Gloeothece verrucosa PCC 7822: one gene and its partner. The protein of the gene in region 1 interacts with the protein of each later gene in a pairwise test. Links are inferred from orthologs where the notes say so. Each region holds a gene or a part of one and is shown on either strand. Other genes may lie near its edges. The genes, in order: grxD and CYAN7822_RS10275.

Region 1 (11,709 bases):
GTTTTGATTGTAGAAAAGGCTACCACTACTACTACTGTAAACGATCACAGCATTGCTCGTAGCGGCGGCTTGATCATCATCCACTATGGCAAAGTCACCTGTGACAAGTCCATTGCCTACAGCACTATTGAGTACACTAAAAGTAGCTTTGCTCAGCACAATTTTATCGGCCACACTGGTAAAGTCATTGATAGTATCCACACCGAGGTCACTACTGACAAAAGCGCGTCCTGTTTGGTAAAGGTAGCGATCATTACCCGCGCCGCCTGTTAAGTTATCATTGCCGGCAGCGCCATCTAAACTATCATTACCGCCCCCGCCACTGAGGTTATCATTGCCATCCCCCCCAGTCAAAGTGTTATTGAGACTGTTGCCAATGAGGCGATCACTTCCACTGCCACCGATGATATTTTCTATCACGTTATTGGCAGAAAGAGTGAGTTTTAAATTATTGGTGACTACTGTTTGGCTGGTGGTAGTGCCTAAGTTAACTTTGACATCCACAAGAGTGCCACTAAAGTCGAGGGTATCTGTGCCGCCTGTAGCAGTTTCACTAATGGTATCGCTGCCTAATTGGCTGATGACGCTATATTTGTAAGAATCGTTTCCATTACCCCCGGCTAACACATTATTGCCACTGTTGCCGATCAGGAGGTTATTGCCACTGTTACCAGTGCCGTTAATATTACCTGTGCCGGTCAATTTCAGGTTTTCAACGCCGCTAGGTAAAATTGTACTAACACTGCTGCTGAGAGTATCGGTAATGGTAACAGTACCTACGCCGCTTGCTATATTAACATTGACGGGGTTAGAAAAAGTCACCTTAAAGGTTTCATCAGCTTCACTAATGTTGTCATTGACAATGGGAATGAACAGACTAGCAGTGGTAGAATTAGCCTCTATAACGAGGGTGTCACTGATGGGTGTGTAATCAAGCTCAGGAGTGGCTGTAACCGGAGTGGTAGTATAGTTGACGCTGATGTCTTGAGAGCTTGCTTGGTTCAGGGTTACGGTAAGGATAGCATAAGCTTCATTGTTCTCAAGCACCGTAACATTGTTGACAGAGAGGATAGGATAGAAGTCGTCATTACTAATGGTACCTGTGACCGGTGTGGAGGTGCCAAGGGTGTAATTAGGGTTAGTGTTGAGGTTGAGGGTAACGGTTTCATCCTCTTCTTTGTTAATATCTGCGGTGGGATCTATGATTAATGTGGCCTTAGATGAACCGGCGGCAAAGGTTACACTTCCTGTAGAAGCACTAAAGCTGGTGGCTCCGGTTTGAGTATAATCATCGTTGTAATTAGCCGTTCCACCTACAGTAAAGTCAACGGTTAAAGCATTCTGTTTGGGACCAATACGGGTAAAGGTATAAACTAGGTTACCGGTTCCATCTTCGGTTACCTTGCTAGGACTAACCGCTAGGGTAATTTCGGTAGTCAGAAAATCGCTGACATCAAGAATTTGTAGTCCCGATTCATCATTAGCTAGGTAAGCAAAATCATCCACGATTTGTATGTCATTTATGAAGCCGCTTAAGTTATTATAAGTCGCTTTTGAAATCGGGGAGGAAGGATTGGAGATGTCTATGATTTCTAGCTCTTGGTTACCACCAACAAAAGCTAATTTGCCCACCACTTGTAAACTTGGTTGAGGGCCAAAAAAGCGATTATAAGTCCCCTTTAAAACTGGGGATAAGCCATTGCTGACATCGATGATTTTTAGTGTTGAATCACCGGCAACATAAGCTATATTGCCCACCACTTGCAAACTTTTTTGAGTTGGAGGAGGACCAAAAAAGTCATAATAACTCGATTTTAACCAGGGAGAGGAGGGATTGCTAATGTCGATGATATCTAGTCGTGAATCACCAACAACGTAAGCGCTCTGGCCCACTACTTGCAAATCGGGTTGAGGACCAAAAAAATTATTGTAAGTGCCTTTTAAAACTGGGGACGAAGGATTGGTGATGTCGATGATTTGTAGTCCTTGGTTACCAGCAAGGTAAGCCCAATTGCCCACAACTTCTATATCTGATGGAATACCAACAAAATTATTGTAAGTGCCTTTTAAAACTGGGGTGGTGGGATTAGAAATATCGATGATTTCTACTGCTGAACTTTCAGTTACATAAGCAAGATTGCCCACTACTTGTATATTTTGTGCCCAGTTAGCGGTACGATAACTTCCTTTTTTAACCGGGGAAGAAGGATTAGTAATGTCTATAATTTGTAGTCCTGAATCCCCATCAGCCAGATAAGCGATTTGGCCCACCACTTGTACATCTTTTGCCGAGCCAGAAGGATCATAATTACTTGTTAAAGTTGGGGAAGAGAGATTGGAGAGGTCGATAATTTGTACTCCCCGGTTCCCATCACTAACATAAGCCATCTGGCCGACCACTTGTATACCTCGTGCCCAGCCAAGAGTATCATAACTCCCTTTGAATATAGGGGCGGAAGGATTAGTGATATCGATGACTTGTAGTCCTGAATCTCCATCAGCAACATAAGCGATCTGGCCTACCACTTGTACACCCACAGCATTGCCAGGAGTATCATAACTCCCTTTAAATATAGGGGCGGAGGGATCGCTGATATCGATGATTTGTAGTCCTGAATATCCATCAGCAACATAAGCGATCTGGCCTACCACTTGTACATCTTGTGCCCAGCCAGGAGTATCATAACTCCCTTTAAATATAGGGGCGGAAGGATTAGTGATATCGATGATTTGTAGTCCTGAAAATCCATCAGCAACATAAGCGATCTGGCCTACCACTTGTACACCTTGTGCCCAGCCAGGAGTATCATAACTCCCTTTGAATATAGGGGCGGAAGGATTGCTAATGTTGATGATTTGTAGTCCTAAATAATCATCAGCAACATAAGCCAAATCGCCCGCTACTTTTACTCCCCAAGCAGAGCCGGGAGTATCATAAGTGCCTTTTAATACTGGGGCCGAGGGATCGCTGATGTCGATAATGTATAGTCCCCAATTCGCATTAGCAAGGTAAGCGAAATTCCCCACCACTTGTATATCTAGTATGGAACCAGGATTATCATAAGTGCCTTTTAACACTGGGGCCGAGGGATTGCTAATATCAACGATATCCAACGTATCACCCACAATATAGGCGTAGTTTCCCACTATAGTTACATCATTTGCAGAACTTATGGGATTCCATGCTCCTACTTTGGTAATGGCTAAAACTGAGGCATACTCGGCTAGACTTTCATCACTAAAAGCAAGGGAAGCGCTAGAATTTTGTCCTACAGTAACCTCTAACTGCCAATTTCCTCCTAAAGCCGCATTTCCTGTGCGGGTTGCTGACGCGCGAATAGTTGCCCCCGTCAACTGATGCAGTTTCTCTATCAATTCCTCTCCGGCATCACCGGCTGCCACATTACACCCATATAACACTAAAGTCGGCTTAGTGACACCAAACCATTCTTTTAGAGAATTTTCATACTTAGCCAAGGTTGCTAAACTCAATTGACTATTACCCAGATATAAACAACCCGGTGAACCATGAGAAACAAGATGAACTGTACTAATGTCTTGACGATGCCGCAACACCTCAGTTATTTGTTCTATCCCATCGGTATCTGTATCGATCAAAACCGCCTCGATATCTGGCAAAACATTTGCTATTAAACCTTGATAATCCTCTATGCCGGCATCGATAAAAGCGAGTGCCCCTTGAAAGCTGACATCATCTAAACTTTTCACCATAACTTTTTTATTTGTGGTTGTTTGAGCAGTTGCCATTTTGCACCTCTTAATTACAAGACAAAGGAAAGTTCCGTAAACAATATCAATTACGGCAAGAATTTTTTATGACAAAAACAAACAACTGATGAAAATTTTCAGGGAGAATAATTTAATCAATAAGCGATTGACAAACTAACTCTATAGCTGCTTGTTGCTGCTCATCAAGACAGGCATAGGGCGTAAAATCTCCTCAATTGTAATCGGAATGATTATAATTGAGCATATTTACGGAGAAAATTTACAATAGTTTATAAAGATGCCATAAGCATGATTTAAAATCGATTTAATCTTGTTTTAATTGACAAATTATAGCAACCGCTCCTGCGCTTAGGACATCTTTTAAACCTCAAACTTAATAGCAATAAGCTTTTAAGTAGTCGGACATAAATAAAGCACTCTATATAAAGAATTGTAAAATGGCTACAATTACCCCACACCCGACACCCGACACCCTACACCCTAACCTCACAGTTAACTTTATTTTTGTCCAGGTACTTACCTTCTGACTTCTGACTTGGGGACTTCTGACTTCTGCTATAACCGCTTTACTTTCCATCGTTAACTAGAGATAATCCAACGCCAATACACTTCATAAGCTGTACTGCATTTAAACTGGTTATTATGATTTTAAGAAAAAACCCTAAAACCATTCCCCATTCCCCTTTCCCCATTCCCCTTTCCCCTTATAACCAACCCCTGACTTCTCAAGCCCTCCACAGCTAGAAGTTTATGATAGACTAAGCACAAGAGCCTCTATGAATGTAACCATCTCTAATCAAGATTTTTGTCCAAGCCATTATGACAACAAACAATCAAGCCCTCTCTCCAGAACTAAAAGCCCGCATTGACAAACTCATCAAAGACAACAAAATTATAGTATTCATGAAGGGCACTAAATTAATGCCCCAATGTGGTTTTTCTAACAACGTCGTTCAAATCATCAGCAGTTTAGGTGTTCCCTTTGAAACCGTTGATGTTTTAGCCGATTTTGAAATCCGTCAAGGCATTAAAGAGTATTCTCAATGGCCTACCATTCCTCAAGTCTATATTAACGGAGAATTTATCGGCGGCTCAGATATCATGATTGAGCTATACAAAGAAGGGAAATTACAAGAAAAGGTTGAGGTCGCTTTAGCTTCCTAATCCACCAGACATCATAAAGGGTAGGCTCAACCTACCCTCCATCATTCTTACAACAACATGGCTAGTAATAATCGGGTTCAGGTTGCGGCAAAGCCATTTCAAAATTAGAAGGATCTCTAAGAAAACGATAAGCGTCCTCTTCTAGACGATGGATAAGATAAGGCTCTAGAATGTTAGTAAGACGCAAACAAGCAAAGAAACCGTCCATATAAGCACGCATTTCCTCAAACCGATGACCTCTGTTCCACATATCCACTAGATCATCAGTGAGCTTTTGGTAATAACGGATCGTTTGAGTATCTTGAAGCATGGATGACAAAAAAATTAAAGAGGACAGGTAAGTAAGAGGAGCTTTTTTAGACACAAGGCGATAGTGTAAACTATACAGTCAAACTAACGCTACTGAACAGGCTAATAAGCAGTGAAATGATACACACTTTACACTTTTATTGTATCGTTGAAATCACGAAAATTTAACCCCGCCAGCAGACTCAACCTAGAAAAAGCTCCCTAAAGGAAGTTTGTTGAAGATTTTAGCGCCACACTACGTAGCGAATGTTACAACATCTTGACATGAGCTTCTGATAGCCTAAATGCTATGAGTTTCAGAAGGATAAAACTAAGGTGGGATTGGTTTATATATCTATTGTTGAGGGCAACCCCCATTTAAGATCGTTACTAGCTTGGCATTTGCAGCAATCTGGTTATTTAGTACAACAATTTGCCAATCTACAACAGGCTAAACAAGCCTTTTCTAATCGTCAACCAACCCTAGTCATTATAGATTCTGACTTGCCCGATGGAGACGGACTAGAACTATGTCAGTGGCTATATCAGCAACGACAATCTTTAATTTTGGTTCTCTCAGCCAGAAATGGAGAAAAAGACGTAGTTGCTGGCTTACAATCAGGAGCCGATGACTATTTGAGAAAACCGTTTGGGATGCAAGAATTTATGGCAAGAGTTGAAGTCTTAGTCAGACGTTTGAGGGTTTCTAGCGCCCCCTTGCATTTAGATTACGGTTGCTTAAAAATTGACTTGGCACAGCGTCGAGTTCAATTTAAAGGAGAATTTATCGAGTTAACTCCTCAAGAATTTAGTTTACTCTACGTTCTTGCTCAAGCTGACGGCGCACCCCTATCCCGTTCAGAATTGTTACGCCGCGCTTGGCCTGAGGCTATTGATAATCCTCGTACCATAGACACTCACGTCCTCTCTTTGCGAAAGAAAATCGAAACTGATCCCAGACAACCCAGTCTGATACAAACCGTTCGCAACGTAGGATATCGATTTAACATCGAAAGTCTCGAGGAACTTAATTCTACCCCAACCCCTCCGGCTGCGGTCATCTCCTCCGCTCATCATCACCAAAATAATGGGCATCAGATGGCTAGAATGATGGTAAAACAGTCTTAAGCGGCTACATACCTAGAAGGCTAGTTGAGATTAGGTAACAGGCAACAAAAAAAGGATAGATGATTTGTTGGCAAATTTAATCACACTTTAAATGGGCCCTAGCTGAATTCATCAAACATGGCCTGACTTTGAGCTTGTTTTAATTGTTCGTGTAAGTTCTCCCAATTCAAAGAAGCGGCTGTATTTTTTAGCTGGATTTGTCCTTGATGTAAATACATCACCTCCGTAGCAAACTGTCGCACCAGATCCAACTGATGATTAACCATGATAATAGCCGTTTCGCTGCTGTGGGATAAATTAATAAGAACCTCCATCAAATGATTTCCATTACCCACATCTAAGGCAGAGGTCGGTTCATCGAGCAGTAAAACTTGCGGCTGCATCATTAACCCTCGAGCGATCGCTACTAATTGGCGTTGTCCCACAGACAACTGTAACTCCGAACGCTCAAACCATTCAAAGGGAATAGATAAACGAGAAGTCCAAGTCTCTATCCGTTGTTGAATTTCCCCTTTTGACAACTGCTGCAACCGCAACGGATAAGTTAACGCTTTCTCCACCGTCATTCCTAACAATTTGGGTTCTTGAGGCACTAGCACCACTCGTTGACGCAGTTGAATCACAGGCAGTTGATTTAAGGATTGCTCTTCGAGTTCAATTAATCCGGAAGTTGGGTCATCAAGTCGGTTAAGAAGTCGTAGCAAAGTAGTTTTCCCGGCTCCTGATGGGCCCACAATTCCCAAGCGTTCCCCCTTTTCAAGCATAAAAGAAATATCTTGTAATAGAAATTGAGAACCTCTCGATAAAGCTAAACTAACTTGTTTGAGTTTTAATAGATTAGTCATTAGTCATTAGTCATTAGTTATTAGTCATTGGTCATTAGTCATTAAGTACCTGGACATAAATAAAGCACTCTGTACCCGCGAATTTTAAAACGCCCACAATTCCCCCACACCCCACACCCCACACCCAAGATAAGGAGTACAGCCCTATTCGGGTGTTCCCTTTCTTTGATAGGATCAAACAAGACAAAGATTGTAAAATTTCCCATGACATCACAAACCATCTCGAATTGGTCAGATTTACTGCAACAGCTACTGGCAAAACAATCCCTCAGCCAAAACCAAGCAGCCCAACTCATGCAGGGATGGTTAAATGAAGAGATTGAACCTGTTGTCTCAGGAGCTATTTTAGCCGCCATTCAAGCCAAAGGGGTAAGTGCTGAAGAATTAGCGGGAATGGCACAAGTTTTAATGGCGCAATCATTATACCAAAATCCTATTAACCACAACCAACCGGTTATTGATACTTGCGGAACCGGTGGCGATGGGGCCTCTACCTTTAATATATCTACTGCCGTTGCTTTCGTTGCCGCCGCCGCCGGGGTAAAAGTGGCCAAACATGGAAATCGTTCGGCCTCTTCTAAAGTGGGGTCAGCAGATGTGTTAGAGTATTTGGGCATTCATCTGGCTGCTCCGGCTCCACAAGTAGAAGCCGCTTTAGAGGAAGTCGGCATAACCTTTTTATTCGCACCAGGTTGGCATCCGGCTCTCAAAAGTGTGGCAGCCATGCGAAAAAGTTTGAAAATCCGAACCGTTTTTAATTTATTGGGCCCCTTAGTCAACCCCTTACGTCCTACCGGTCAAGTGATTGGCGTATATGATCGACAATTTTTAGCTTCCATTGCCTCAGCACTCAACCAATTAGGCATCGCCAAAGCGATCGTCGTACATGGGCGAGAAAGATTAGATGAGGCGGGATTAGGCGACTTAACTGATATTGCCTTACTCGAGCGAGGTCAAGTAAATTTAAGCAATCTCAACCCCGAAAAATTGGGCTTGACAACCGCTCCCATTAGTGCCTTAAAGGGAGGCAATGTACCAGAAAATGCCGAGATACTAAAGAATATTTTACAAGGAAAAGGCACTCTTGCCCAACTCGAAGCCGTCGCCTTAAACGCGGCTTTAGCCTTACAGGTCGGTGAAGTCGTGCCTTTTGAGGCGCATCAGCTAGGGATCGAAAAAGCCAAAGAAATTATTAGCAGTGGTGCGGCTTGGGAGAAATTACTGGAGTTAGTCAAGTTTCTCTCTCAGTAAATTTAACTAAAATTGTTTCCTTTGTCTCAAAAGAAATTTATATTTTGTCCTTGAAAATTTTAGGCGAAATTTGGGTACATTGACTGTAAAGGGACACAGCAGTCAAGAAATGAAAACTCAACCTTTTTTAAAAGTGCATCGGCTCTTAGCATTAGCTAGAGACATTTCCGTAAACACTAGACCTCAGTCGATCGGGTCTGGCTAAAATACTGTCTGTGCGTGAGTATCTCTTACCCTATCCCCTTCCATTCCCCATTGGTTGATTTAAAAGCAAACTTGACAGGAAACCATTATGCTACGCCATGACCCTGACAATTTATTTGAGGATGATCTAGCTGAATTTTTAGATAGTTTTGACGATAAAGACTCTTCATCTTTTATTGATGTTTACAGAGAGAAGAAGATTGAAACTTCCTCTGAAGATGAGATGGAGGATTTAGCGAGTTTTTTTGAAGATAATTTTGAGGATCTAGACGACAATTCAACGGAGGTAAACTTGTTTTCTAGCCTAGCTGATTCAAGCTCAGACGAAGAAATAACAAGTGTTCCATTGCCATCAGACCAAGAAATTCAAGAAATTTTTAGTGAAGATCATGAAGGGGAAAAAGATAATCATTCAGGAGTCATCTTAAGTACAAATGAAATTATAGATGTTGAGGATAATCTCATTAATGCTCATACGTTAAATTTATCCGAGCCGAATGAAGATGATCAAGCAATTCTCAGCTTATTCACCGAAAACTTAACGGATGAAGATATTAATTATCCAGAAACCCTCAAACAAAAACAAGACCCCTTCTTTTTCGAGCCAGAAGAATCCGAACCAGAGAATCCTTGGGATGAACTAGAGCAACTACTCGCTGACGATAATAGATCCTCAAGCCTTTCAGTAGAAATTCCTCCAATATTAAAAGTTCCTATAGAAAATAAAGCTGATAACTCCCTTCCCGACTTCTACGAATCCTTAGAAGAACTGGATCACCTGTTGGAAATACCAGCAACCCATTTAGCAACAGAACTCAATAGCCGAGTGGATATTGAGCAGTTAGAAGCGATAATTAATGCTCCTTGTGGCACAGAAATTGACCAGTTATCTAAGACTTCAGTATCTGGAAAGGTAGAACCCAGATCGGGATTGTCAAAAGATAGTGAGATTATCGACGATTTAGATAAAGAGATCAACGAACTATTCAGAAAAACCGTCAATCAAAGTATTGGCTCTAAGCCGGCCGTTAGTCAAAAGAAACCTGCCAAGCAAAAAAGTATCGAGCAAACCATGCGGGTTCCCATCAAACAACTCGACAATCTTAGTAACTTGATCGGGGAATTGGTGGTCAAACGGAATCGACTCGAACAAGACCAAGAACGTCTGAGATTATTCTTAGATAACTTACTCAATCAGGTACAACAATTGAGTGATGTCGGCGGCAGAATGCAAGACCTCTACGAACGAACTCTGCTAGAAGGTGCTTTGCTCGCCAGCCGCAATCGTGCCAGACAAGATAATCAGACAAAATCCTTAAACAGCAATACTTCAACCTCTGAGGGAAACTCACTGTTTGATCAAGACCTGGATGCTCTAGAAATGGATCGTTTTACCGACTTCCATTTACTATCTCAAGAAATGATTGAATTAATTGTCAGAGTCCGAGAATCAGCCTCAGATATTCAATTTATTGTCGATGAAACAGACCAAGTCGCTCGCAGTTTACGACAAGTCAGCACTCAATTGCAAGAAGGCATGACCAAATCCAGAATGGTTCCCTTTGCTCAAAGTGCGGATCACTTGCCGCGAGCCATTCGAGATATTTCTGTCAAACTGAATAAACAAGCCAAATTACAGGTAGAAGGACGCGATGTTTTAATTGATAAAATGATCGTCGAACATCTGTCATCCCCGATGATCCATTTAGTCAATAATGCCATGACTCACGGGATTGAATCGCCTGAAGAAAGAATACAAAAAGGAAAACCCCCAGAAGGTCGAATTTTAGTGCGAGCTTTTATTCAAGGGAATCAAACGGTTATTTCTATTTCAGATGATGGGGCCGGCATTGATGTCAACCGAGTCAAACGCAAAGCCATCGAAAAAGAACTCATCACCCGAGAAGAAGCCAATATCCTCACTGAGCAAGAGGTGTATGATTTTCTCTTCCATCCAGGTTTTAGTACCAAAGACAAAGCCGATGACTTTGCCGGTAGAGGGGTAGGACTCGATGTGGTGCGAAAAGAAATGATTGAGGTGCGAGGCACTGTAACTATTGATTCGGCCCTAGGTAAAGGAACAACTTTTACCATCCGCCTGCCTTTAACCCTCAGTATTAGTAAAGCCCTCTGTTGTTTGAGCAATCATTTCCGCATAGCTTTTCCGATGGATGGGGTAGAAGATATGAAAGACTTCCTACCGGGTGAAATCAAAACCAATGCCCAAGGAGAGCCTTGTATTCCTTGGTATGAGGGAACAATCCCTTTCCAACCCCTCAATAAATTACTCACCTTCAACCGTTATCTCAGTCGAGGCAATGTTTATGGCGGCAGACAAGAAGAAGATACTGTTTCTATTGTGATTCTTCGCAGTGGGGGCAATTTTTTAGCGGTTCAAGTGGATCAGGTATTGGGAGAACAAGAAATTGTTATTAAACAAATAGAAGGCCCCATTCCCAAACCCATTGGTATTGCTGGTGCAACCGTGTTAGGAGATGGAACGGTAATGCCCATTGGTGATGTGCTAGAACTGATTGAAATCGCTCAAGGAAAAATTAAACCTGATGGTTCTGGTAGTCCTTGGCATAAAGTGGCCATGGCGATGCAGATTCCTTTAGAAGCGAAAACAGAACCAACCGTTCTCATTGTGGACGATTCGATTACGGTTCGGGAAATACTCTCTTTAAGTTTTAGTAAGTCCGGCTATCGGGTGGAACAAGCGCGAGATGGACAAGAAGCTTGGGAAAAACTGCGTTCAGGTTTACCCTGTGATATCGTTTTCTGTGATATCGAAATGCCGAGAATGAATGGGTTAGAATTACTCTCTAATATTCAAAAAGATGAAAAACTTGCTCATCTGCCTGTGGCGGTTTTAAGCTCTCGCGGGGCAGAAAAACATCGTAAAGTCGCCGCTAAATTAGGGGCTAGTGGTTATTTTACCAAGCCTTACACAGAAAAAGATTTATTGGATGCGGCTAAACGGATGATCGCCGGCGATGTTCTCTTAGCAGGTAGTATAAGACCCAAGAGAAAGCCTAAAGTGGCCACTAAAACCATTCCTCCTACCCCTATTGGTCAA
Region 2 (11,636 bases), 460 kb from region 1 along the record:
CTCGGTGCGGCTATCACAGCCAATATTTTAGCTTTTTACCTGCTGTTTTTCTTTACCGGTGTGGCCGGTTTACCTGCCGGGATGGCGGGAAGTGTATTAATGATCGGTAAAATTGCTGATGCGATTAATGATCCCATTGTGGGAGTGATGAGTGATCGCACTCGTTCGCGTTGGGGTCGCCGTCTTCCCTGGATTTTGTTGGGGGCTATTCCTTTTGGGCTACTCTATTTTTTACAGTGGCTTGTTCCTCACTTCAGTGACAGTCGAGCCGTCAATAACTGGTGTCTTTTTGTCTATTATGTTTTAATTGGCATTTTGTTTAATATTGCCTACACGGCGGTCAATCTTCCTTATACTGCCCTTACGCCCGAATTAACTCAAGATTACGATGAACGAACTAGGCTCAATAGTTTTCGCTTTACCTTTTCTATTGGAGGTAGCATTCTTTCGTTAATTTTAGCCGGCTTAATTTTTGCGGCTTTTCCTGAACCTCAAGATAACATTAAAAAATATCTAATCTTGGGATTACAGTGTAGTATTTTATCAGTTATACCGGCTTTTTGGTGCGCTTTAAGAATTCAAGAAAGGGGAGCAATCCCAATTTTAAATCAACCCCAAAAAAGACTATTAGGATATTTTTTAATTGGGTTAGGAGGGCTGAGTGGACTTTATGGCTTAGGTAATCTAATCATTTTTAAATCCCCGCTTTATCTAAGTGCTTTTTCTCTGTTGTTAAGTTTATTAATTCTTTTATTTGGCGTGACCTTAATTTCGGCTACACCTGAGACTCATTTAATTGATGAAGATGCGGTCAAAAAACGCTCTGATGAGGCGAATACCCCCACAATTTCTTATCAAGAGCAACTCCAAGTAGCTTTTAGTAACAAACCTTTTTTATATGTGATCGGAATTTATCTATGTTCCTGGTTAGCCGTGCAATTAACTGCTTCGATTCTGATGTATTTTGTGGTTAGTTGGATGGGCTTATCAGAGGCTATGTTTTCTCTGGTAGCGTTAGCGGTACAAGGAACGGCGTTAGTGATGCTCTTTTTTTGGCAGAAACTCAGTGATATATATGGTAAAAAAGCCGTTTATTTTATGGGGATGAGTGTTTGGATTATTGCTCAAATAGGCTTGTTTTTCCTGCAACCGGGTCAAGTGAATTTAATGTATGCTCTAGCCATTTTAGCCGGCTTCGGAGTCTCTGTGGCCTATCTTATTCCTTGGTCAATGATTCCAGATGTGATCGAATTGGATGAATTAAAGACAGGAAAACGCCGAGAAGGGGTCTTTTATGCCTTTATGGTTTTATTGCAAAAGTTTGGATTAGCATTAGGATTATTTTTAGTAGGAATAGCTTTACAAGCGGCAGGATTTCTGGAAAAAATGCCCGATAAGCCTGTGCCTGTTCAACCCGAAAGTGCTTTATTCGCTATTCGGATTGCTATTAGTCCTTTACCCGCTTTGTTTTTAATTGTCGGCTTGGTTTTGGCTTATTTTTATCCTATTACTCGAGAAGTCCATGCTCAAATTCGTTTGCAACTAGAGGAAAAAATGAGAAGTCAACCAAAAACCGAATAAACTTTTGGCCTAATTGAGTTTAGGATTGCTATAGGCCTGAGTTCGATGTAAGGAATTGGCAGGTTTTGCCAAGGAGAGAAGAGAGAATGTTTAGCCTAAATTCCTTTATTCTGACTCTTGCCTCCTGACTCCTGCCTTCTTTAAACTATAAAGTTAGCGGCACTTAAAGCAAGACCTGAATTCAATTGAGCGATTTGCTGTTCGGAACCGGCAGCATTACCGTTGGAATCATACAAAAGTACCCCAGTCAAGTCATTATAGATTAATCGCTGGTCTGCTGTGGTAGCCTCTGAGCCGATCACGAACTGACTAGAGTCTAATGCCGCATTAGATAGAATTCGGTTAACCTCAAAGCCAGAACCTAACTTAAAAACATCGTTGATGACATTAAAGTCTGTAATGATATCAATGCCTTCTGAGGGGTTAACAAAGACAAAGGTATCATTACCGTAACCGCCAGTGAGGAGATCATTACCGTCACCGCCAGTGAGGGTATCATTACCGTAATTGCCGCTAAGATTGTCATCGCCGTAATCCCCATTGAGGATGTCATTACCGTAACCGCCATTAAGGGTGTCATTGCCGTAACCCCCGTTAACGAGATCATCGCCCACAATAACGTCATTAATCGTGGAGAAAGAAGCGGCTGAGATGACAAAGGCATCGGTAGTTCTTTCGGTGTTACGAACAGTGACGCGATTAAACGGTTGCCCATCAAAGTCCAAAGAAACCTGACTCAGGGAATTTGGACCGCCGGTGAGCATCCCCACCACAGTGCCGATTAAAGTATTACCATAGTAAGCATCTATTTGATAGCCAGGGCCAGCTAAGGAAGTATTGTTGGAGTTCACACCTAGGGTGATAGTACCAGCAGTAGCCACAGTATTTTGGTTCATCAATTCCAGGGTCAAACCCACGTCTAATTGCTCAATGTAAGCCCCCCGTGAGCCATCCCCATCAATTCCGCGAGCATCAGAGACCCCCGTATCGTTAGCCACGTTAACCCCAAAACCGGCCTCGGATACCCCAGTCTGATCCACCGCCCGGTAGGCGACTTTGGCTCCTCCGGCCGGGGTAGCACCCGGCGTAGAGGCGGTGAGGATAAAAGTATTATCCACTGTAGCAACGCTAGTGCCTGCACCTACCACCGCCAGAGATGGACCCGCCGTAAATTCCAGTACCGTAACTGGGAGAGGTCCATCGCTATCGCCGTAGAGTAAATCATTACCGTAACCGCCATTGAGGGTATCATCCCCGTAACCCCCATAGAGAGTATCATCGCCATAACCGCCATTGAGGGTATCATTGTCGTAACCCCCCTCGAGAAAATCATTGCCGTAACTGCCGTCGAGCAGATCGTTGCCATAACCGCCGTCAAGAAGATCGTTGCCAATTACGGTTTTGTCGATGATCGAAAAAGAACCGGCTGAGATGACAAAGGCATCAGTCGTTCTTTCGGTGTTACGAACAGAGACGCGATCAAATGGTTTCCCATCAAAGTCCAGAGAAACCTGACTCAGGGAATTCGGACCGCCGGTGAGCATTCCCACCACAGTGCCGATTAAAGTATTACCATAGTAAGCATCTATTTGATAGCCAGGGCCAGCTAAGGAAGTATTGTTGGAGTTCACACCCAGGGTAATGGTACCGGCAATAGCCGCAGTATTTTGGTTCATCAATTCCAGGGTCAAACCCACGTCTAACTGCTCAATGTAAGCCCCCCGTGAGCCATCCCCATCAATTCCACGAGCATCAGAGACCCCCGTATCGTTAGCCACGTTAACCCCAAAACCGGCTTCGGATACCCCAGTCTGATCCACCGCCCGGTAGGCCACTTTGGCTCCTCCGGCCGGGGTAGCACCTGGAGTAGAGGCAGTGAGGATAAAAGTATTATCCACTGTAGCAACGCTAGTGCCTGCACCTACTACCGTCAGAGACGGACCCGCCGTAAATTCGAGCCGGGGAGCCGCACCAACGCTATCGATATCGCCGTAGAGTACGTCGTTGCCTGCACCACCGCTTAGGGTATCGCTACCGCCTTTGCCAACAAGGATGTCATTTCCTGCTCCACCGCTAAGCACGTCATTACCGCTAGTTGGTTCGCTATTAACACTGACAATCCCATTGGGATCATTAGAATTAGATGTATTAACTGTATCTGTCATCAGTAATTTCCTCGATTTTATAATTTTTAACTGTAATTAACTAGATTAATGACATATCTTCCCTAAATTCGCTGATCCTTTCCGTCACCACATCCCATTTCAGCGTGATTACCTACTTGGTAAATTCAGCGATTTAATATGAATAAGTCTATAAACAGAGAATTTTGTTAGTTTAGCTATTAGGTAATAAGTTATTCCCCTAAGCAGAATCCTTTGTTTTGAGTTTGCTTGCTTATTTTTGCTATAGTTTTAGCCTAATTATTTTCTGAACAAGATTATATTTATTTCCTCTATTTAATTAATTTCCTCTACTTTATCATAAAAATTTAGCGGATTTTACTGAAAATAAACCCTATAAGAAAAAAAAAATTTAAAGATTTAGTTAATCTTACCTAAGTAAGTTGCTCTAGGGGTTTTTCTTTGATATAATAATAGTTTTTCTGAAAAGAAAAAAGATAAAAATTGCTATTTATTTTATATTTTTTATTTTATACACTATATTATGTACTTAAGTAAATCCCGATTTTTAAATTTAATTTAAAGAAAAAATTCCTAATGACTTTAAACTCTATATAAGTTTTTGAAATAAGTGGGGATAGCGGCAAGGAAGCCGTGATAATAAATAAAAGTAATGTTAACTATGGGACTAGACAATCAAAGTATGTTTTCAGGAATGTTACATTTCTTAACCCGCGTCGACTTTATTGATTTATGTCTAGGTACTGAATGTGCCAACTAAAAACCTTGTCAAGAGTTCCTTCTCAAGGTAGAAGCAAGAGAGTTTTTTAAAGATTAGATTATAAATAGTTCAAGTAAAAATCATTCTAAAAAACAGGATTTTTACGGTAATTTACTTTAAAAAAAGGATTGAAAAACTATGAGTATTCAAGAAAGAGCAGAAGCAGCCGGAAAAAATTTAGAAGGTAAAGCTCAAGAAGCTGTAGGTCATGTAACCGGCGACCCCAAAGATAAAGCCGAAGGCAAAGCTAAACAAGGCGAAGCGCAAACCCGTCAAGCGGTTGAAGATGTCAAGGACGAAGCGAAGAAACTAATCGACTAATCTTTCTCTGTTTTGGGTAAAACTTTTTTTAGATAGCCAGGGTATAAGCGCAATTTTTTAGCTCTTATACCCTATATTTTTTAAGTTTGATTTGGCTTTTTTAGATTTTTTAAGCTGATAAAGCTCTACCTAAAGATAGTGTTAGAAAGAAAAAACCTCTTTTAATCTATTTATTATGAGAATTCATTAAAACAATTAATAATAATTAAGGAGCAAGTATATGTTACTACGGTGGGCGATCGCTTTTCTCATTATTGCCTTAATCGCTGCGTTCTTTGGCTTTGGAGGTATTGCCGCCAGTGCGGCCGGAATTGCTAAAATACTCTTCTTTGTCTTCTTGATCATCTTTGCAATTACTCTGGTGGCCAGTCTTATGCAAGGACGGAGCATTTAATCAAATTCAAGAGACTGCTTGCAGAGGTGACAAACAGCTTACAAACAACACATTGCTCAAACTGAGCATTGGCAAAAGGTCTAATGTAGATGGTTTTCCAAAAAATTGCTTTTAAATACCAAAATTTACCCCTCTCGATTTTTAGGCTTGACTTTTAGAGAGAAAAGAGAGGGGATTTTAATTTACTGATAAAATCGCGGCTTAGGCGCAAACTTAGAAGTAGGAGAACGGCGAGTACGATGTTTTCTTCTAGTAGTCGGTTTATTAAAACCGTTATCAGTTCTCACAGTTCGTTTGGGACGGGGAACTTCGGCCTGGTTTTCGTAAATATCTAAATATAAGCTTTGACCTGCCGATGCGGCTGCCGTTTCCAAAACAGTGCGAATGGCCTGTAAGTTTCTTCCCCCACGACCATATACTCGACCTTTATCAGCACTTTCAAATGCTAAACGAATCCAAATTCGTCGACTTTGGTTGGCCTGTTCGCAATCTACACTTAATGAATCTGGAGATTCCAAAAAGGGACTGATGAGAAATTCTACTAGCCCAGGATAATCCGGACTAGCATATTCTGCTTGAGAAGAATAAAAAGCTAACTTAGGCATTGACTTGTTCAAACACTTTCGCTTTTCTTAAAATGCTGCGTACAGTCTCAGTCGGTTGCGCTCCATCTTGAAGACGCTTGACGATGGCAGGAACATCTAAGCGAGTTTCATCAGTTCTAGGATTGTAAAATCCCAATTCTTCTAAAGGACGACCATCCCGACGACTGGTACTTGTAGTGGCTACAATTCTATAGCTCACTTCTCTTTTTTTCCCATAACGCTTCAGACGTAATTTGATCATAGTAACCCAAAATACTGCAATTACCGATTATAGCGTATTAATCAAACAATTTGACAAAACAATAATGATAAGACAAATGCTAATATACCTCAAGTATAAACAAAATCTGTTACCTAATTATTAGTAGAGTTATATCATGCTAAAGATAACGGTTAGCTGTTTTAGTGTGTGGTGTGTCGCCTTAAGCTTGGGGACAGTGCCGTGGCCGGTTCAAGCTCAAAGCTTGGCTCAATCAACTCCACAGATAACAGAAGAAACACCCAATGGTGAGCCAACACCAAATCCAGATGAATTGCGTCCCTTAGCCCAGTCCGATAGCCTTCTAAGTCTTGAAGGAGGGGAAAAATTAATGCAAGAAGCCAGCGAAGCGATCAACACTGAAAAGTATGATGTCGCCGCCGCTAAACTTAACCAAGCTCGCCGTGTGTTTAATCAACTATCGAATTATCATTTAAAACTTGCTACTATTTTTTCAGGGATTGATAGAACCGTCGTGGAAGCGCAAAGGAGTAACGCGCTAAAAAGTGGACAACTGCGGGATCAGGCGACTTATCAACTAGCTTTAGTCCATCGCGCGCAAAACAAGCCTGAATTGGCTGTTCCTTTGCTCATTCAAGTCATAGAATCCCAAAACCCAACCAGTGAAATGGGGCAGAAATGCTATCAACAACTTTACGAGTTAGGATTTGTCAATGCCCCTCTTAATGGTGAAAAACCCGCCGCCTCGAGTTCAGCACCGGCTCCTTCAGCCAAGAAATAAGCGGCTTGGGTGTAATGTTTTTTTGATGTCGTTATAGGAGTTTACATGGTTAGCCTTAAACAGGTTGAAACAATGATTCAAGCCAAACTGCCTGATGCTCAAGTTTTTGTCAAAGATTTAACCGGCGGTGGAGATCATTTAGAAGCAACTGTTGTCTCCTCTGAGTTTGAAGGGAAAACAAAAGTCATACAGCATCAAATGGTTTATGGTGCTGTTGCTTCGGCTATGGCTGATGAGTCTATCCACGCCCTAGCTTTGAAAACCTATACCCCTGAAACTTGGCAACAAGCAGGACAACCGGTTTAATCCCCCAGTCACAGACTGTGTTGTAGGGGCAGCACGTTATTACTGCCCCTAGTATAAATATGATTAATTTTTTTCTCCCCCTCTTTGAGAGAGGTAATTTCTCCACTCCCGCAAGGTCTTAGGTGATATGCTTCAGTTTCAAATCCAGTCAGACAGCGAAATTCCCGCCTCTAAACAACTGTTTGACCAAATTCGCTTTGCCATCGCCTCTCGCCAATATCCGCCTGGACATCGCTTACCCAGTACCCGACAATTAGCGATGATTACGGGTTTACATCGCAACACCATCAGTAAAGTTTATCAGCAATTAGAAGAAGATGGTTTAGTAGAATCGTTGGCCGGTTCGGGTATTTATGTTAAAGTTCAAGGCCATGAAGGCGGTTTCTCCTCTCAGTCTCCTATCCTTCAACAATATCCCCAAGCTAGTCAGTTAATACGCAAAAGTCTAGATGATTTACTCTCACAGGGGTTAACCCTTTCCCAAGTGCGAGAATTATTTTTGAGTGAAATTGATTGGCGTTTACGCTGTGGGGCGCAAGTTTGGATAACGGTACCTACGGCAGATTTAGGGGCCGGAAAACTAATGCTCAAAGAACTCGAACAATCTTTAGCCGTTCCGGTTCAATTAGTGCCGCTAGAAGAGTTAACCCAAGTTCTAGCACAGACGAAATCAGGAACAGTGGTCACTAGCCGCTATTTTATCGGACCAGCCGAGGCCATTGCTACGCCTTATGGAATTCGAGTCATTCCCATTGATATTTATGACTACAGCAAGGAATTAGAATTTGTTAAAAAACTGCCTACTGATAGTCGTCTAGGGATAGTCAGTCTCAGTGACGGGATTTTAAGAGTGGCTGAAATCTTAATTCATAGTTTACGGGGAGAAGACTTATTAGTGATGAGCGCCCAAGTCAGTGAAACTGAAAAACTCATGTCGATCGTGCGTACCAGCCAAACCATTATCAGCGATCAAGATAGTTATCCCATTGTCCAAAGGGCCATCGAGTCAGTCAGAGATGACCTGATTCGGCTACCGGAAATTATTTGTAGTAAAAATTATATTGGAGAAAAATCCATAAATTTACTCCGTCGGGAACTTGGCTTAGGGACAGAAGAGACTTAAACTATAGTGAGTCTGTAATGGGTAATACAAAAGCTCATTGACTAACCGAGAAATACAAGAGTAATTGTATTAATTTAACGATGACTATCAATCGCCGAAATTTCCTTTATCTTTTGGGTGCCGGTGCAGGAGCGACCGCTTTAGGAATGTTTCCAGGTCAGACGATCGCTCAAACTATGGCTCAAACAAGCGGCTCAGATGAACCGTTTACCTTACCCCCTCTGCCTTATGCTTATAATGCGCTGGAGCCTTATATTGATCAAGAAACCATGCGCTTTCACCACGACAAACACCATGCCGCCTACACCAAAAATCTGAATGGGGCAGTGAATAAATATCCACAATTAAAGGGAAAAAGTGCCGAAGATTTAATCAAAAATATTAATAGTTTACCCCAAGACATTCAAACTACCGTGCGAAATAATGGCGGTGGCTACGTCAATCATGATATGTTTTGGAAAATTATGAGTCCTAATGCCGGGGGCAAACCCAAAGGAGAAATTGCCAAAGCAATTAATCAGGATTTTGGCAGTTTTGAAGCTTTTCAAGCTGCTTTTAATAAGGCTGGTGAATCCCGATTTGGCAGTGGTTGGGCTTGGTTGATTTTAGATAAAAATGGTAAGCTTAAAGTGAGCAGTACCGCTAATCAAGATAGCCCTTTAATGGAGGGCATTTATCCCATTATGGGGAATGATGTTTGGGAACACGCCTATTATCTTAAATATAAAAATAATCGAGGTCAATATTTACAACAATGGTGGAATGTGGTGAACTGGGATGAAGTGAATAAGCGTTTTCAGCAAGCAAAAAGTTAGTTAATTATTATTAATGAATGGCTAGAGGCGATCAAATTTATGTATATCGAGAGTTGCTCAATTTGCAGGGACTTTATGAGCATCATGGGATTGACTGTGGAGATGATACAGTCATTCATTATCGTAAACCTAGCGAGACAATTGAGCGTACTTCTTTAGATATTTTTACGCGCGGGAATCCCACTTATATTAGGCAATATGCTCAGGGGTTTTGTTTTATTCCTGACATAGTCGTGCAACGGGCACAAAGCCGCTTAGGAGAACAAAAATATAATCTTTTATTTAATAATTGTGAGCATTTTGCTACCTGGTGTAAAACGGGAATTAATGATAGTAAACAAATCCGCGATTTTATCCCAATTATTAGTCAACTGGAAACCTCGAATTTATATGAGCCTTTAAAAGAGGCTTTAGGGCAATCAGATCCCAACAATGCCAAACGTTTATTAAATAATGCTTTAGGCGATCTTAAAGGGGTTTGGGATGAGCTACAGCCTAAGTATAAATTAAGTTTAAAAGAGGTAGAAACTTGGGATAAAGTAGCCAAAGAAGCTGTTAAACGAAATCGAGATGACTTGGCAAGAGCGGCTTTAGAACGTAAACTAGGCTATAAGCGGCGAGCAACCGAATTAGAAAATCAGTTAAAGCAATTGGCAACTATGACCGAAGATGTTTTAACTAATTTACTGAATGTTTAATCAAGGGGTAAAAACTACATCTTAATACCTACATCAATATACGACATTAATATAAAATACAAAACGTAGGGTGTGTTAGCAAAGCGTAACGCACCTAAAAAATCTAATTTACTTAATGCCTAAACTCATATAAAATATAAGGCAATATCCCCCTAACCCTCCTTAATAAAGGGAGAAACAAGTAACGTGGGGTGTGAAGCGCGAAGCCTAACATACCTAAAATAAAACATACTATTAGGGTAGTATTATTGATGTTCAGTATCTTTTTATTTAGCTTAATTTTTTGCTTTATTTGTTGGTTGATTTATAGCAGTAAAAACTCAGTTAATAACTCTCAAAATTTAACAATAAATCAGGGTAAATTATTGGATGGTTCATCTTATCATTTAGCTTGTTTATTAGAAGATGCGCCGCCAAGTTCTTTAAGAGGTCAATTTTATCCATTAGCAACACCGTTAATGACCCCTCTAGCTTGTATAGTACCTCGAACTTGGCAGGATTTTTACCGACAAAATTTAGGTCAACCCGGGGTGAATTATTGGGAATGGCGAGATAAACCTGAATCAAAAAATGTCTGTCAGGAATTAACTTTATTGTTAGACTTGACAGAGCCGAAAGGTTATGCTAGAGATTTTTTAGAAATTTTAGCCGCAGGGAAAAATCCCCTAGCGAGTTTTTATCAGGAAACGTTAAAAAATAAGGGCAAATTTGATCAACAAGACTTTCAAGTGCAAAAGCAAATCTATGTGGCATTTAAACAATGGCATGAATTAGCCCAGCAACAAATCGGACTAGCCGCTTTACAAAGGGTTTATCGGGTGTGTTATGGTGCATCTTGGTCATTAATAGAGGAAATTTTTGCCGAAAAAACCTTTTTAATTTTTTCACAATATTTAATCGATCAATCTGCCCCTTGGTGGAAAGTTTTAGGGGTGCCACCTCGGTCGAATTTTTCACAAGTTGAACAAGCTTATAAATCACTGGTTAGAACCTGGCATCCAGACCTTAATCAGCATCCTTTAGCAACAGATGTTACGGCAAGGATTAATGTTGCTTATGAACAATATCAAGCTTTATATGAAAAGTCTAAACCTGTAACTGTAAGTAATAATAATTTTCAGAAAAATCCCAAGTTATGGGTAAAAATTCGGGAATGGATTACAACAAATCGAAATAAATAAGTAAGTATCTGGACATCAATAAAGCACTCTGTATAAAGAACTGTAAAACGCCCACAATTCCCCCACACCCGGCCCCCATTTCCCTGCACCCTAACCTCACAGTTAACTTGAAATAAGAAGAATGGTTATAAATACAGGTTTTGTTGGGTTCATAGAGATTTATTATGCTAGAATTGGGCAAAAAAACATTTAGGGATGTCATAAGCTTATGGACCCTTTAAGTATCGCGACGATATCTATCATCTCTGCTGTTGCTACTAAAGTTTTGGAAAACGCCGGCGAAAAGGTAGGAGAAACCCTCTACGACAAGACGAGTAAATTTCTAGCATCTCTGAAAAAACAATCTCCTGATACAGTAACCGCTATAGAAAAAGCCCCCCAACAACCTCTAGATTATGGCACAGCTATATTAGAAATCGAGTCGGCGGCTAAAGCTAATCCTGATGTGGCTAAATCTATGGCAGAATTAGCACAAGCGGCTAGAACAGAATCTAATCCTCAATTGCAGCAACAGATACAGGAAATATTAAATAGTTTGAAGTCAGCAAAAAGCTCGCAAAATACCATTAACTGTGAAAAATTGGCAGATGATCTCAAGAATTTCTTCCAAAATCCTATATTTAATGCTCCAGTCACATTTAATTGACTACAGTCGCCCTTTAGGGAACGGGTAAAGTTAACTCCCTCTAAATCTAAACTTTATAGCG

The links.
Region 2: the proteins of grxD (region 1) and CYAN7822_RS10275 interact in binary tests that used the Escherichia coli proteins (3 or more experiments, as listed by UniProt). The link is inferred for Gloeothece verrucosa PCC 7822 from one-to-one orthologs.

The regions. Positions count from the first base shown.
Region 1 is NC_014501.1:2,788,088-2,799,796, reverse strand. The notes cover bases 3,269-6,241. They hold grxD (Grx4 family monothiol glutaredoxin), read left to right. Parts: upstream 3,269-4,569; coding sequence 4,570-4,914; downstream 4,915-6,241. Other genes in these bases: CYAN7822_RS12265 (response regulator transcription factor), read left to right, coding at 5,539-6,241; CYAN7822_RS12270 (DUF6761 family protein), read right to left, coding at 4,976-5,224; CYAN7822_RS39430 (DUF4347 domain-containing protein), read right to left, coding at 3,269-3,768. Outside these bases: more of CYAN7822_RS39430, read right to left, coding at 1-3,268; more of CYAN7822_RS12265, read left to right, coding at 6,242-6,330; CYAN7822_RS12260 (ABC transporter ATP-binding protein), read right to left, coding at 6,429-7,175; trpD (anthranilate phosphoribosyltransferase), read left to right, coding at 7,380-8,426; CYAN7822_RS12250 (hybrid sensor histidine kinase/response regulator), read left to right, coding at 8,719-11,709. UniProt on the Escherichia coli protein: Monothiol glutaredoxin involved in the biogenesis of iron-sulfur clusters.
Region 2 is NC_014501.1:2,332,812-2,344,447, forward strand. What follows is about bases 5,582-8,481. They hold CYAN7822_RS10275 (BolA family protein), read left to right. Parts: upstream 5,582-6,851; coding sequence 6,852-7,112; downstream 7,113-8,481. Other genes in these bases: CYAN7822_RS10260 (KH domain-containing protein), read right to left, coding at 5,582-5,805; rpsP (30S ribosomal protein S16), read right to left, coding at 5,798-6,046; CYAN7822_RS10270 (tetratricopeptide repeat protein), read left to right, coding at 6,183-6,806; CYAN7822_RS10280 (GntR family transcriptional regulator), read left to right, coding at 7,240-8,235; CYAN7822_RS10285 (superoxide dismutase), read left to right, coding at 8,316-8,481. In the rest of the region: CYAN7822_RS10240 (MFS transporter), read left to right, coding at 1-1,581; CYAN7822_RS39000 (calcium-binding protein), read right to left, coding at 1,722-3,746; CYAN7822_RS10250 (CsbD family protein), read left to right, coding at 4,624-4,806; CYAN7822_RS35625 (DUF1328 domain-containing protein), read left to right, coding at 5,027-5,200; more of CYAN7822_RS10260, read right to left, coding at 5,383-5,581; more of CYAN7822_RS10285, read left to right, coding at 8,482-9,050; CYAN7822_RS10290 (lecithin retinol acyltransferase family protein), read left to right, coding at 9,068-9,748; CYAN7822_RS10295 (J domain-containing protein), read left to right, coding at 10,114-10,929; CYAN7822_RS10300 (hypothetical protein), read left to right, coding at 11,138-11,575. UniProt on the Escherichia coli protein: Involved in cell resistance against acid stress.